2 regions of the Eubacterium sp. BL-380-WT-2B genome follow, and region 2 is predicted to be linked to the other one. Evidence: predicted binding sites of a transcription regulator. Region 2 holds the regulator's gene; the other holds the start of a gene.
What was found. The regulator NrdR, encoded in region 2, represses ribonucleotide reductase genes. The targets are predictions, from matches to a motif close to CACNANATNTNGTG.
Positions count from the first base shown of each region.

Region 1: a site for NrdR is predicted at 4,044-4,057, ahead of FYJ53_RS04025 (anaerobic ribonucleoside triphosphate reductase). Genes of this name have one in related genera too.

Region 1 covers NZ_VUMP01000002.1:229,846-237,746, forward strand. The annotation lists gene FYJ53_RS04010 (PLP-dependent aspartate aminotransferase family protein) at 1-18, opposite strand, end outside; gene cysK (cysteine synthase A) at 244-1,176, shown strand; gene nrdG (anaerobic ribonucleoside-triphosphate reductase activating protein) at 1,228-1,692, opposite strand; gene FYJ53_RS04025 (anaerobic ribonucleoside triphosphate reductase) at 1,670-3,994, opposite strand; gene FYJ53_RS04030 (fibronectin type III domain-containing protein) at 4,311-5,942, opposite strand; gene larA (nickel-dependent lactate racemase) at 6,123-7,397, opposite strand; gene FYJ53_RS04040 (ABC transporter substrate-binding protein) at 7,626-7,901, opposite strand, start outside.
Region 2 covers NZ_VUMP01000011.1:39,265-47,165, reverse strand. The annotation lists gene FYJ53_RS19490 (site-2 protease family protein) at 1-499, opposite strand, end outside; gene lysA (diaminopimelate decarboxylase) at 502-1,779, opposite strand; gene FYJ53_RS19480 (NUDIX hydrolase) at 1,887-2,414, opposite strand; gene nrdR (transcriptional regulator NrdR) at 2,431-2,886, opposite strand; gene ftsZ (cell division protein FtsZ) at 2,896-3,990, opposite strand; partial or broken gene FYJ53_RS21560 (small basic family protein) at 4,302-4,613, opposite strand; gene FYJ53_RS19460 (DUF881 domain-containing protein) at 4,645-5,373, opposite strand; gene FYJ53_RS19455 (DUF881 domain-containing protein) at 5,383-6,081, opposite strand; gene FYJ53_RS19450 (cell division protein FtsQ/DivIB) at 6,114-6,890, opposite strand; gene murG (undecaprenyldiphospho-muramoylpentapeptide beta-N-acetylglucosaminyltransferase) at 6,943-7,901, opposite strand, start outside.

The sequences.
Region 1 (7,901 bases), on a different contig from region 2:
GAGGGTATTAATGTTCATGGGAAAGTCTCCTTTATAAATAGTACAAAACATAGTTAATAAATATGTTTTTATAATCATAGTATGAAAAATCTGGAAAGTCAACGTTTTTTTAAAACATATATGAAAAATATGAATTATTTTTTAAAAGTGCTTGACAGAATCGATTCTGCACCATATAATAAAATCATAGTAATCATATATGAAAACATAAAATTAAATATATTTTAAACGGAGGAAAACAAAATGGCAAAAATTTATAAGAGTTTAACAGAATTGATTGGAAAAACACCGCTTTTGGAACTCAGCAATTATGAAAAGGAAAATGCACTGGGTGCTGCGGTGCTGGCAAAGCTTGAATATTTTAATCCCGCAGGAAGCGTAAAAGATCGTATTGCCAAGGCCATGATTGATGATGCGGAAGAAAAGGGGCTGCTGAAGAAAGGCTCAGTTATTATTGAACCGACGAGCGGTAATACCGGTATCGGTCTGGCAAGCGTCGCTGCCGCCAGAGGCTACCGTGTGATTCTGATAATGCCTGAAACCATGAGTGTGGAACGAAGAAAGCTCTTAAAGGCCTATGGGGCTGAGCTGATTCTGACTGATGGTGCAGCTGGTATGAAGGGTGCTATCGCAAAAGCAGAGGAGCTGGCAAAGGAAACGCCTGACTCATTTATTCCCGGACAGTTTATCAATCCTGCGAACCCGGCTGTGCACAGAGCGACGACTGGCCCGGAAATCTGGGAAGACACAGACGGAAAGGTGGATTACTTTGTTGCAGGTATCGGTACAGGCGGTACAATTACTGGTGTAGGTGAGTACCTGAAATCTAAAAATCCAGAAATAAAGGTGATCGCCGTTGAACCGACGGGTTCTCCAGTGCTGTCTGAAGGAAAGGCAGGTCCGCATAAGATTCAGGGAATCGGGGCTGGTTTTGTACCGGATACCCTGAACACAGGCGTCTACGATGAAATCATTAAAGTCGATAATGAAGACGCTTTTGTGACAGGCCGTGAGGTAGCAGAAGAGGAAGGACTGCTAGTCGGTATTTCATCCGGCGCGGCTCTTTGGGCGGCAACACAACTTGCAAAACGTCCTGAAAATAAAGGGAAAAATATTGTAGTTCTGTTACCCGACACTGGAGAACGTTACTTATCAACCGCTTTATTTGAGGAATAAATAAAAATAAAAAGCGGGTGTGTACATTCTATTTCGTACACACCCGCTTTTTTAATGGTGTAATTCTATAATACGCTGATTACTGCTTCCACGAAAGGGGAGGGTTAGATCGCGATTTTCAGATTGAAATGGCCCATCGATGAGAAGATCGCTTTCCCGAAGCAGGGCATTGATGCTTTCATCCTTCATGGCTTTCAGCTTTTCCAGTGTGTAACCGGTGTAAGTGACTACATCCAGACTGTTTACATGAAGCTTCTGGGCTAAGTCGGCCAGGGCTGCGGATTGCAGAAAGGGCTCGCCGCCGCTGAATGTAACACCCTGAAGTAGAGGGTTTTCCACTATTCTGGCGAGAAGTATTTCTGTCTCCACAAAAGTTCCTCCAGTTATCTGGTGTGTCTGAGGGTTGTGGCATCCAGGACAATGGTGGGGGCAGCCCTGTGTAAAAATGACAAAGCGGAGCCCAGGTCCGTCAACAATGGATTCTTCGATACAGTTATTGATTAGCAGAAACGCCATGCTTTACCCTCGCTTTCTCCTCTGCGCGCTTTGCGTTATTCCAGCGGTCAATGGTGCCCACCAGATAGCCCGTGATTCGGCGGATGCGCTCAAAATCAGGGTTTCCATCGCCCTCGTGTCTGTGACAGTTTGGACATTCTTCGCCGATTATACCATTGTAGCCGCAGACGGGATCTCGGTCAACTGGATGGTTGATGGAACCATATCCAATGCCGGCTTCTTTCATGCAGCGGACAATTTTTTCAAAAGCCGCGAGGTTGGCGCTGGCATTCCCATCCAGCTCGACGTAGCTGATGTGCCCTGCGTTGGTGTATTCGTGGTATGGCGCCTCCAACTGAATTTTTTTATAGGCCTGTATGGGATAGTAGACCGGAACATGGAAAGAATTTGTGTAAAATTCACGGTCTGTAATGCCGGGAACAGTCCCGAACTTTTCACGGTCTATGGCGACAAAGCGTCCGCTGAGCCCTTCTGCCGGGGTAGCGAGCAGGGTGAAGTTCAAACCAGTTCTTTCAGATTCAGCGTCCATCAGGCACCTCAGATGCGAGATGATCTGAAGCCCCAGAGCCTGGCTTTCTGTACTTTCACCATGATGCCTGCCGGTAAGCGCCTTGAGCGTTTCAGCAAGTCCGATAAAGCCGACGCTCAGGGTTCCGTGCTTTAAAACGTCCTCAACACGGTCGTCCCGGCCAAGGCTTTCCGAATCGATCCAGACACCCTGTCCCATCAGGAAAGGATAATTTCTGCCTCTTTTGGCGGCTTGGATTTTAAAGCGGTGAAGCAGCTGTTTCACAACCAGAGAAACACGTTCGTCCAGAAGCCTATAAAAGGTGTCAAGGCTTCCGTTGGATTCAAGGGCAATCCTTGGTAGATTGATGGAAGTAAAACTTAAATTGCCGCGACCGCAGGTCGTTTCATTCTGAGGGTCATAATGGTTTCCCATAACCCGGGTTCGGCATCCCATGTAGGCTACCTCAGTATTATAATCACCCTCTTCATAATATTGTAAATTAAAGGGGGCATCCAGAAAGCTGAAGTTCGGGAAAAGGCGCATAGAAGACGTCTTGATGGCCAGCTTAAAAAGATCGTAGTTAGGGTCGGTTTCGTTATAGTTAATGCCTTCCTTTACCTTGAAAATCTGAACCGGAAAAATGGGGGTCTCACCGTTACCAAGTCCGGCTGCTGTGGCTTTCAGCAGATTTTTGACGACCATACGTCCTTCGGATGAGGTATCCGTGCCATAGTTTACGGAGGAAAAGGGAACCTGTGCGCCGGCCCGTGAGTTCATGGTATTCAGGTTGTGGATGAAGGCCTCCATCGCCTGATAGGTGGCTTCCTCTGATTCACGCAGAGCGGTCTTGCAGGCATGATCATGCGTTTTATTAATCATCTGGGCATCAAAAGAAGACCCATTAAAAAATATGGAAAGCTCCCGGCCAAAAGCTTCCAGCGTATCCAAGGTGATCGGAGCCTCAATTTTTTCGCAGGCGAAGGCAACCATCTCTGTGACTGTTTCACGGTCCTGGCCGGAACAGACACTGAGATCGTTGATCAGCGCTTTGCGGTACAGCTTGCTGAAGGTTTTGACAATGCCGGGCGCCATGGCGTAGTCAAAGTTTGGAATACTCTGGCCTCCGTGCATTTCATTTTGATTTGCCTGAATGGCGATACAGGCAAGGGCAGAGTAGCTGCGGATGTCATTAGGCTCGCGTAGATAGCCGTGCCCTGTTGAGAAGCCACCTTTAAAAAGCTTGAGTAAATCAATCTGGCAGCAGGTTTCAGTCAGCATATAAAAATCTTTATCATGAATATGTATATCACCGGAGATATGCGCATCAGCAATTTCGCGCGGAAGGATGTAATTATCAATGAAATATTTTGACCCTTCAGAACCGTATTTCAGCATAGTTCCCATGGCTGTATCGGAGTCGATATTAGCGTTTTCACGTTTAAGATCTGCGTCCTCAGCGTAGCGGAAGGTGAGATCTTTATATATTTCCATCAAATCGCTTTCGGCCTGACGTGTTTTGGCGTGCTCGGCGCGGTACAGGATATAGGCCTTGGCCGTTTTTGCGTAATCAGCTTTGATCAGTGTTTCCTCCACAATATCCTGTATCTGCTCTACTGTCGGGCAGACCAAAGGCTCTGCCGCTGAGGTAACCACATTCGTCAGAAACTCAATGTGCTTTTCTGTCATAGACTCGCCGTTCACAGAGATATTTGCTTTGTAGATGGCGCTGCTGATTTTACGGGTATCAAAAGGCGCTACAGTCCCGTTTCGTTTTATAATATTGTCGATCATTACATCATTCCTCCGGATGCTTAGTTATTGTTGTTTATATCGAGAATCATACTATATATTGTGCTGGCTGTCAATTTGTGGACAATATTTTGTGAAAATGATTAAAATGAGAGAATGAGAGGGCTGAGGCCTGTGGATAAAAAATGTGCACAAAAATTTTTAATAAATAAGCTCGAAAGAGGGCAAATTTTTACAGTTAAAAACGGCTGCGCATATGAAAAAACGGTATACGCTATTTCAACGTATACCGCTACATTTAGATAAAAATAATTTTAATAAGTATAGCATACAATATATGGATTTGATGTACTTGCTTTTACTCATCTTTTACGTCCGTTGTTTCTTTCCGTACAAGCAGCATGGTAACTGCACAGAGGAATGTCAGACTGAGTGCTGCCACCGCAGGTAATCCGCCTTTTATATTATTCTTTAGGGCACCGTTAATTCCAGTGTTCACATTATCGGAGACGGGGGTAGTACCATTCAGGTAGTTGGATACGGTTTTTAAGGCATTACCCATTTCCTGGAGATAAAGGGTCGATTCGGATTTAAGGCTTTCTCTGCTACCCGTTCTAACATTTTTACTGGGGTTTGAAACAGAAGGAGCAACGGATTCTGTTTCAACATAGGCTTTGGGGGCTGTCGTCGGCACTGATTTTATTTCACTGCTACCGTGGTCCATATCACTCTGAGTAACAGTAGGGTTTCCGTCCTGATCAAGTGTAATGCGGATAGCATTGGAATCGCCGTTAATACTGCCGTTTTTGGCTTCAAGCTGGAAAACATAGCTGTGGCCGGCCTCCAGACCGGTCAGACTATATTGGTTTGAGGCGGCCGGGGTGATTTTTTCAGACGGCCAGGTCTGCCATGTACTGCTGTCGTCCTTTTCCACCCAAAGTGTTGGAGTGCCAAAGCTTTGGATTGGCTGGTGGAATCGGAGAAGCAAACTGTAGCTGCCAGTGTTTTCAGTCACAGGTGCATCGTAATAAATAAAAGGCTTTTTAGGATCAATGACGACAAGCTGCTGCGTTTGATTTTTTAGTAAAGAGGCAGCGCCGGCAGGAGTAAATGTATCAGGACAGAGCTCGTAGTCCAGCGGATAAATTCCGGCCTTTGTAATGTCTGCTGTGTCAGTATCCCAACAGACAGGCATTGACGGGGTGTAGCGGATATCGCCTGTCTTCTTGTCGGTAATTTCAAACATCATACTATCAGGCAGACCGCCCAGAGTGTTCAATTCTGTGTAGTGGTAGCCTGTGTTCGTGGGGGCCGCGGTGGTATCTGCAATAACAGCGTTTGAGGCCTCCGGAGAAACAGCGCTTGTATTTAGAAGCACTTCGCCTGCTTTAATAGCCGTGGCTCCAGTTCCTTCAGCAGTAATTTCACTGAAATAGGCATCAACAATGCCTTTTGTCTGAATAGAGGTGCTGCTGCTGCCAATGGTACTGACAAGGGTAGAGTTAAAGGACAAGTCAGCGGTGCTGACAGCGATGATACCAAAGGTGTTGGTCCCGATTGCCTCAATTTTTGAAGCCTCAGCTGACAGGCGGCTGTCTCCTGTAATTTTAATGGCTGTGCTGTTTTCAGCGGTAGCTGCCAGGGTGGTGTGATCGAGATGAAGGTCTGCATTGTTCTCCAGCATGATCAAAGTCCTCTGACCGGTAATGGTTATGTTTTTAAGGGACCAGCTGTTTTGGATGTACAGGGTATTTCCTCCAAGATCCAAGGTAATGTTGCTGTCGGGTTCAAAGCCACCAATACTGCTGTCTGTTCCTAAAATAATATCTTTTGTAATGCGGATAGTTCCTCCGGTTTCGTTAAGTGCACTGACTGCGGAAGTTAAGGTTTCGGCACTGTCGGCCGTATTTTCGGGTGTCTGGGCACATACCGGCATAACGGTAAGGAAGAGACACAATAATATCATTAATAAGGTTCTCTGGGTCTTCATAAGCCCTCCTTGAGCATTCGAATATTGTCAAATTGCCAATCGCACCTATTATACCACAAAATTGCCCGGGAGTGAACAGTTTATCAATGAAAAGCACCTTGTTTATTGTGAAATACATGAAAAAAGCATCCTTTCGGATGCCCTTTTCATATATTTATTTAGAGGAGTAGATAATGAACTTTATTGCTCGACGATAACGGCAATTCCGTTTGGAATAACTGTAAAGCTGGCGTTTTCACCTTTGATTTCTCTGGCCATTTTGACGGCTGTGTCAAGATCTGGCGCATAGGTCATTTTCATTTCAGTTACAATATCTTTCATTTCCGGCCGTGTAACATATAAAACCGTGTGTTTTGAGAGAATGCGTGCGAGAATCTGATATTCCCACTGGTCAGGCCTTGTCTGGTTCTGTGGAATCGTCATAATGTTTTCAAAAAGTGCTCTGGCGGATTCGCAGTCCCGCATGGCGTGGTAAAAGCCATCTCCGCCGGTACCATCCAGACATTCGGCGCAGAGAATAATAACACCATCGTCTCCGGCGGATGCTTCGGCAGCAGTCATGCTTTTAACGCACTGATACATGTTCTGATCGAGAGGCGCCCCGCCGTTGCCTGTGATGACGATGTCGGCCGGTACGGCCTTAACACGGCAGTATTGCTTTAAAAATTCGCATCCGGCCTCATGCGCGATGAAAGGATCGCCCGCAAAGGCCATGACAACACGTTTATCCTCATCGATAATCACATTGACAATGTACTGGAGACCAGCCTGTTCAGCGGCAGATTTCATATCGGTATGGATAGGGTTGTTTTCTAAAATACCGGTGCGCGCGTAAGGGCTTGCAATGAATTTGCTGCAGTGATTGCCTAAGACGGTCACGCGGTCAGAGACACCTGGCAGCACACTTTTTCGGCCGCCTGAAAAGCCGGCGAAAAAATGTGGCTCAATAAACCCCTCAGAGACAAGAAGGTCGGCCTCGGCCGCAAGGCGGTTGATGATCAAATCGGCGCCAGAGGGAAGTACCCCGATTTTAACATTTTCGTCGGCATTGGAAGAATCGTGTACAGCGATTTTTTCTTCATCGACAATTTTCTGCCCCAGCTTTGATACCAGCTCTTCTTTTGTGGTACCGCGGTGAAAGCCTGTGGCGACAAGCAGTGTGATATCGATATCCGGGTTTCCCGCGCGCATTTCCTCAAGCATAAATGGAATAATGTGCTTGCTTGGCACCGGGCGCGTATGGTCGCTGATAATGATGACTGCTGTTTTTTTATCTTTTGCCAGATCTTTTAGGGAAGTGCTGCCTAAGTGTTTTGCCATCGCAGACTTGACGATATCATCCTCGGTCTGGTCGCTCTGCAGATTACCGATATTGGAATTTAAGACGCCGGCGACCTGTTCATCAGGAAGCTCCAGGGTCAGTTCTGTGTTACCGTAGGGAATTCTTGAAATCATAATGATCCTCCAATTTAAATGATTTAGCACGATGCGAGTATAAATTCGGTCAAAAATATTGGTAAGTGGTCTTACCAGTTATGTTCTTATTGTAGTACGCTTTTTGGAGAAAGTCAAGGATAAAAAAACCGTTTTCAAAAATAATTTTAGAAATTGGTCGCTTGGAATGCAAAAACAGAATATTCCAGAATAAAAAAGCTCCGCGGCCGCGGAGCTTTCTGAGCATTATTATTGAAGTTCAGCATCATAGAAATGGTAACGGTAGATGCTGGTAACTTCGAAGTTTTTAACATTATCGCCTAACAGGTAGAACATGGTGTCATTATACAGCGGAATCGCACCATAATCTTTGTGTGTCAGGATTTCATCGGCCTTTTCATATAATTCCTGGCGTTTGCTTTCGTCTTTTGTCTGACGTGCCCGGTTGATGAGGTCGTTGAATTCTGGATTGTTGTATTTGTTGGATACCTGCTGGGTAGTTGTGGCAGACATACGCTGATAAAT
Region 2 (7,901 bases):
AAAACTGGTAGAACTTCTGTTTTGCGTTATAAGGCAAAAACTCAGCCAGAATCTGCGACCCGTCGAGGGGTGGAATGGGAATGAGGTTAAAGACTGCAAACATCAGGTTATACAGGTACAGATACTGCAGAATCTGCAGCAGATACACGTTGGCAAAAGGCGAAACCGCGTAGATCGCAATGAGCGAAATAAACCCTAACAAAAGGTTTGTGAAGCAGCCCGCCAGACTGACAACAATGATTCCCTTCCGATGGTTTTTAAAATTATTCGGATTAACCGGCACAGGCTTTGCCCAGCCAAAACGAAAAAGCAGCATACTGATAAAACCGATGGGGTCAATGTGCTTAAGGGGATTAACAGTCAGGCGTCCCGCCAGCTTCGGGGTTGGATCGCCCATGGCGTCCGCCGCATAGCCGTGAGCCATTTCGTGAAAAGAAATGGCGACTAAGATGCCGGGCAGGCTCAGCAGCAGGTTGATAAAATAGCTCGCACTAAACATAATCAGTCCTCTAGCCAGGAGGGAATCCTGTCATTTTTGACCAGATCCTCAAAGCTTTCACGTTCAACCAGGACTGCTGACTGATCGCCCTTCAAAAGGATAACAGCCGGCCTTCTAAAACGATTATAGTTGCTGGCCATCGAATAATTATAGGCGCCTGTATGAAGCACTGCCAGCGTATCGCCTGGCTGGGGAGACGGCAGCTTAATGGATTTAATTAAAGTATCTGTCTCACACGCTTTACCGCTGACTGTTACCTCTTCCATCAATGCTTCATCCTGTGGCTTATTACAGATCACAGCATCATAGTCCGCACCGTAAAGCGCCGGGCGAGGATTATCTGCCATACCCCCGTCAACACTCACGTACTTTTTGAGTCCCGGGATTTCTTTGACGGTCCCCACTGTATATAAGGTAATGCCCGCCGGAGCAGCCACTGAACGGCCAGGCTCTACCACGATTTTAGGCATCGGAACCTCTCTCTGCTCAGCCATCTCACGCATATGGTCGACCATTTTAGGAATATAACTGGTAACATCAAAACTGGGATCTTCCTTCAAGTAAGGAATACCAAAGCCGCCGCCCAGATTAATCTCAGTCAGATTAAGGCCATCGGAGAGCAATGCCTTATAAAGATCGAGCATGACTTCCGAAGCCAGTAAGAAAGGCTTTTCATCTGCAATCTGAGAGCCGATGTGGCAGTGAATGCCGACAGTCTCCACATAGTTCATTTCTTTTGTGCGGCCGATAATCTCACGGGCCTGGCTCAATGGCAGGCCAAATTTGGAGTCAAGCTTCCCAGTCTGTATGAGCTCATGGGTATGGGCTTCGATTCCGGGAGACACCCGAAACAGCACCTTGACAGGCTGCTCAAGCTCCTCAGTCAAAAGCTGCAGCCGCTCCAGCTCCCATTCACTGTCGATGACGATACGGCCTACCTTGTAGCCAAGCGCCATTTCCAGCTCGGCCTGGTTTTTATTGCTCCCATGAAAGCAGATACGGGCAGGATTAAAACCACTTTTCACAGCCGTATAGAGTTCTCCGCCTGAGGCCACATCCAGAGAGATGCCCTCACTTTCAATAATCCGGCACATTCCCATATTTAAAAAGGTTTTGCCGGCATAGTTCACATCATAGACCGCGCCTGCTGATTCAAAGGCGTCCTTAATACGGTTGATGTTGGCTCTTAAAATATCTTCGCTCATAACATAAAGCGGCGTGCCGTATTTCTGCGCTAACGCTACTGTGTCATGACCGGAAAATACAAAATTTTCTGTCATTCAGTTTCTCCTTAAAAGCTTTAATTTATTTGTTACAAATAATAAGAAAAGTGATCTGTTATCCTGTGTGCGACACAGATGATAAAAGACCACCTCGATGATTTTATTTACATAAGAGAAAAAAAGCGACCTAAAACACAGGCAGTCTTTGCGTCTGAAAACTTCCCCTTAAGGTAAAGCGCCCGGACTGTCCGTATAGGCATTTCGACAATTTCGATGAATTCATCATCATCCTGTTTTCTCGGCTCAATAACAAATTGAGACGCCATAAATAAAGTGGTCACTTCATTGGTAAATCCCGGCGAGGGCCACATTTCTCCTAAAAAGTGCAAATCCAGGGGCTTCAGGCCAATTTCCTCCTGCAGCTCCCGCACTGCTGCCTCTTTTGGATCTTCACCCACTTCAACCAGACCTGCCGGTATCTCCAGGATCACTTTTTCGATGGCCTTTCTAAACTGGCGCACAAAAATAATCCGGTTGCCTCTGACAGGCAGAATACCGACACCCTGTTTGTGGTCTACCAGTTCCCGGAAAGAGGTCCCTCCATCCGGAAGCTCGACTTCGTCGACCTTTAAATTTAAGATACGTCCATTATAAATCTCTTTGGACGCAATGGTTTTTTCAAAAAATTTCATTCACTACTCCACGCCTTCAGCGTTCAGACATTAGGCGGTTCAGTTCATCCATAAAGGACTCGACATCCTTAAACTCACGATAAACTGATGCAAAACGAACGTAGGCCACCTGATCGATATCCTTAAGCGCATCCATAACGCGCTCTCCAATATAGGATGATTCCACCTCTTTATCTTCAACCTGATAAAGCTCCTTCTCCATCAAGTCAACAACACGCTGGATGTTGTCGATGGGGACCGGACGTTTTTCACAGGCTTTGATCATCCCGTTCAAAATTTTATTTTTATCAAAGGGGACACGCTGGCCGCCCTTTTTAACAACGATCAAGGGAATGTTTTCAATCCGCTCATAGGTTGTAAACCTTTTGGCGCATCGGATGCATTCCCTTCTTCTACGAATCATAGTGCCTTCTTCAACAGGTCGTGAATCAACTACTTTGCTTTCGTCATAATCACAAAAGGGACACTTCATTCAGACACCTTAGTCTTCGTTGCTTAAAAATCCAGGAATCGCAAATTCGCCAGCACCGCTGGTTGTTTTGGTTTCAGGCTTAGCAGTTGTATTTGCAGCAGCAGCATTTGCGCTGTTCAGAATAGCAGCTTTTTTAGCTTCCACTTCTTCTGCCGGTAAAAAACCAGTGGCGATAACCGTAATCTGGATTTCGTCGCCAAAGCTTTCATCAATGGTCGCACCAAAGATAACGTTGGCGTCTTCGTCAGAAGCTTCTCTCGCAATGGTAGCGGCTCTGTCCACTTCAAAGAGTGACAGGTCTTCGCCTGCAGTAATATTTAAGAGCACGCCGGTAGCACCGTCGATTTCGGTTTCCAGAAGCGGACTTAAGATTGCTTCTTTTGCTGCTTCTTCGGCACGGTTTTCACCGGAGGCACGGCCAACGCCCATGTGCGCCAGACCAGCATCCTTCATGATGGTCTTAACATCAGCAAAGTCAAGGCTTACGAGACCCGGCATAGAGATCAGGTCAGAAATACTCTTAACACCCTGTAATAAGACATCATCTGCCAGTTTGAAAGCGTCTCTTAAAGAAGTGGTCTTATCCGCCATTCTTAACAGGCGGTCATTTGGAATGGTCACCAGCGCATCGACATTGTCCTGAAGGAAATCACTGGCAATCTGAGCGTTGCGCATACGGACCCGGCCTTCAAAAGAGAACGGCTTGGTGACAACACCAATGGTCAGGATTCCCATTTCACGGGCAATTTTTGCAATGATCGGCGCAGCACCGGAACCGGTTCCGCCGCCCATACCAGCAGTGATAAATAACAGATCTGTTTCCTGAATTAAATCTGCAATGGCATCACGGCTTTCTTCCGCAGACTTCTGACCCATTTCCGGGTTACCGCCTGCACCAAGACCGCCGGTGGTCTTTTCACCAATCTGAAGGCGTTTTTCAGCCAGGGTCAGGGCTAATGCCTGATTATCAGTATTGATGGATATGAAGTCAACACCCTTCAGACCGGATTCGATCATGCGGTTAACGGCATTGTTCCCGCCGCCGCCAACACCAATTACACGAATTCTCGCAAAATTATCATTGTAGCCATCTAATTCAATCACTTTTCTTCCTCCTCTATTTCACGTAAGAAACTCTTAGTTTGTTTTTTATCATCATTTTTTTGTTCTTCATCCAGTTCTTCATCATCTTCAAAGACTTCATCCTCGTCGGAAGCGTCTCCGCGGTAGCCGTTCTCGTCAAGCTCGACGGCATCGTAGTCTTCTTCCTCATAGTCCTCTGTCTCGTCCAAATCATCGGTCGTGGAATGTATTATTTCTATAGGCTCAGCCTTATGGCCGGTTGAATGACCATGCTTCTGCTCCTTTGAAATCGCTTTAGGATCTGATTCTTTGCTGCCAGACCGGAAATAATAACGCCGGATCTTCGCAAAATTTGAAAACAGGCTGGTTCCAAAATAAAAGATTGCTGCGTAATAAATTGGAATTCCTACCCTGTCACCGATATAGGTCAGCAGCGCCGCTAAAATGGTGTTGCCAAAAAAACCGGTGATAAACAGTTTCTGGTCAAATTTTCCTTCCAGGTCTGCCTGAATGCCGCCAAATACTGAATTCAGCGAAGCGAGTATCGCGATTGAGAGATAGGATGAATATGCCAGCGGTATTTCAAAAGGCAAAACAACACCGATTAAAAGCCCTGCAAGCAGCCCTATTAATGGATATAGCATCGTTGTCCCCGTTTCTCTGCAAAAAATCAAATTACAGTTTATTACTTTTGTTGAGTAGTAAATATTCTGACTTTTCTATATTAACCTTTATTTCCCAATATTTCAACAGTTGAATAACACTTTCATCAGAATTTAAGTAAATATACATGGATTCAGGGTCTCCAATGGCTTCAATCACAAATGGAGGTGAGGAAATCTCATCATCCACATTTATGACCGCGCCGCCGCAGTCGATGTTGCTGCTGCTTGTCACGCGCATTTTATTGAGCTGGATTCCCTCTGCGCCGGCTGCCTTCAGTTCGTTGATGACTGCCAGTACATCTGAGTTATGCACCAGGTATTTATTGGGATTTTCTCCAGGTTCGATGGCTTTGTCGCTGTCTTCCAGCGTGATGACAATGCCAGGTCCCTGGATCGGCACAGAACCGTCTGCCATTTTATAGTTTTCGAGCTCTGCATCCAGATATTGGCCGACAGTATCGACCACTGACCCTTCATCCTCGATGGCCCTCCGGGCCTCCTCGTAGGTGTCGAGTCTTTTTTGCTCAGCTGCTATTTTTTTGCCAAGCTCCTCATTTTTGACCTTGAGGTTATCCTCCTCAAGCTCCTGATTGTACAGGGTTTTCGCGTTGACAAAGGTACGCTGGGCCGGAATGTCTTTTGAGCCAATCTCCTTAACGATCAGAGCCATTCCGATGCCAACCACCAGAAAGACCAAAACCAGTATCCGGTTCATGGCTTTTTCACTTATATTCTTCATAGCCCACCGCTATTCACTGGCCCCACTGCCTGAGGCCGGCTTGGCATACTTAAAGTCAATCACACCGCTGTAGGCCTTTACCAGAACATTGTCTTCCTGTGAAATAGAAACCTTCAGCTTATTGGACTGCATGACATCCACAACACCAGCCCGCATTTTGATGGCAGCGGACAGATCCTGAGGATTGCCAATGACTTTCACCTCAAAGGGTGCACCGTATTTGTTACGGTTAATATTAATATAGGAGCCCGCCTGGCGGATCTCCGAAGTATTAATCAAACGCTCGCCATTGATGGAAATGGCTTCGGCACCTGCTGCGTTCAGCTCGTTTACCAGTGAGAGCAGCAGATCGGAGCTTTTGGAATAGAGGGAAGCGTCGTAATCTGTGCTGTCGGTATCAATGGTGATGACCAGGCCTGAGCCCGTCACATCCGTCACACCTGCAAGCACGCGTTCCTTTTCCATTTCCTTCTGTTTTTTCTTTATGACATCATCGGTTCCAGCGGCATCCGATTCATAGTTTGCCAGCTGTTTTTCGAGATCCTCGAGCTGGTTGTTCAGCTCGTCATTTTTGTTTTCAAGGGCTTTTACCTCAGCAGCCAGGTCGCCGGCGCGCTCGGAATCAACCGTCCCGCCCAACTGGTCGACTGTTTTCATCTGAAGGATAATCAAAACACCCACAAAAATACATATTAGCGCAATCGCCAAACTGCCTTTTCGCTTCAAGCCTTCACCTCAGTTTATCTTGGTTTCAGAATCGGTTTGTTACCGCCAGTGGTCAGATTGATGTCCAGATTGCTCTTGTTCTCGGCAAAAACCGTATTGATATAATCATAAGAGCCTTTAAAGTTATCCAGATCCGACACGGTCATAACCACATTATTTTTTGTAATGATCCGATAAGTATTATTTTCCGTAATACCCACTTCCGAAATCTTCGCAAGGTTTCCGTCATTCTGAAAGGTCTTCAGAATCTCCATGACTGTGTCAAACTTCCAGTCCGGATTGAAGGTGACCGGATGCCCGATTTTATCAATGGTAATATCCGTGAAGCCCGTAACAATGGGGATATCCGTTTTTCGCAGGTACTCGCTGCGCTCAACCAGAAGCCCCTCACGGTTGATATAATTGATCTTGCCGTCATAGTTAACCGCGCAGATTGCCGGTGCTTCCTTTACCCTGATCACGATTTTGTCCGGCATGACTTTTGTAATCTCCAGCTTTTCAACATTTATGAGTTCCTCAATATTATAATGAGCCTTATTTAAATCTACCCAAAAAATGCTCTCACCTTCATTGATTCCTGAAGTTTCTACAATTGTTTCGCTATCGACAACTTCATTCCCAATTACTTCAATATGCTTGATGTTAAACACACCGGCGGAAATGGCGCTTGCCATGACAAAAATAAAGACAAATAAAATAGAAACAGCAACCACTAATAGTGTAACATATTTTAGCAGTCTTTTCCTTTTATTTTTTTTTAATTTTTTACGTCTTTGCAGCTTTTCATCCATTTTATCACCATTTACCGGTTTTTGTCACCCTTTTTATTTGTTTTTGTTCAATTTATTTGATCAGCTTCAAAGCTTCTGCACAAATCCGGTCACCTGCGTCCAGTATTGCCCGTTCTTTTGTGGCCCTCCGCATTTTCTCAAGCCCCTTTTCATCCCGGAGCAGGGCCGGAATGGTTTCGGCCAGCAGGTCCGGGGTCAGCTCGGCGTCATGGATCAGGATACCGCCGCCGTTATCGGTAATAACACGGGCATTGAATTCCTGATGGTTTCCGGCGGCCATTGGGTAGGGCACCAAAATGGATGGAATGCCCACCGCGGCAATCTCAGCCACCGACATGGCCCCAGAACGGCTGACAACTAAATCTCCTGCGCCGATAAGGGTGTGGACATCATTGCTGTAGGCTAATACGTTTATATTACGGCAATCATCTAATTTTACACCATTTTCCTTTAATTTTTCTAGGACTTTATCGTACTGTCCTCTCCCGGTCAGGTGATAGACAACCATCTCCGGGTTATCTGCATTCCGGGCGATAAACGAAGCGGCCGCATTGTTGATGCTCCCTGCCCCCTGGCTGCCGCCCATGATGACGACCAGACGCTGGTTCTCCTTCAGGCCAAGCTTATCTCTGAGGGCATTGCGGTCTGTCTGTTTAAACACGTCGCGCACCGGGTTGCCTGCCAGAAAGGTCTTGTCCTCCGGAAAATACTCGGCGGCCTCTTTAAAGCTGATGGCCACACGGTCCACCCTTTTCCCCAGCATCCGATTGGTCTTGCCCGGGTAGGCGTTCTGCTCGTGGATCATGGTGGGAATGCCCCGCTTTGCTGCCTCGAGAAGCAGCGGGCCGCAGGTGAAGCCGCCGGTCCCTACCACCAGGTCCGGCTGATGCCTTTTCAAAACCTTTTTTGAATCTGAGATGCCGTCAAAGATCCCCTTGACCGCCGCCAGCGTTTCCAGCGACAGCTCACGTTCAAAACCGCGGACGCGGATGTACTCAATGGGATAGCCCT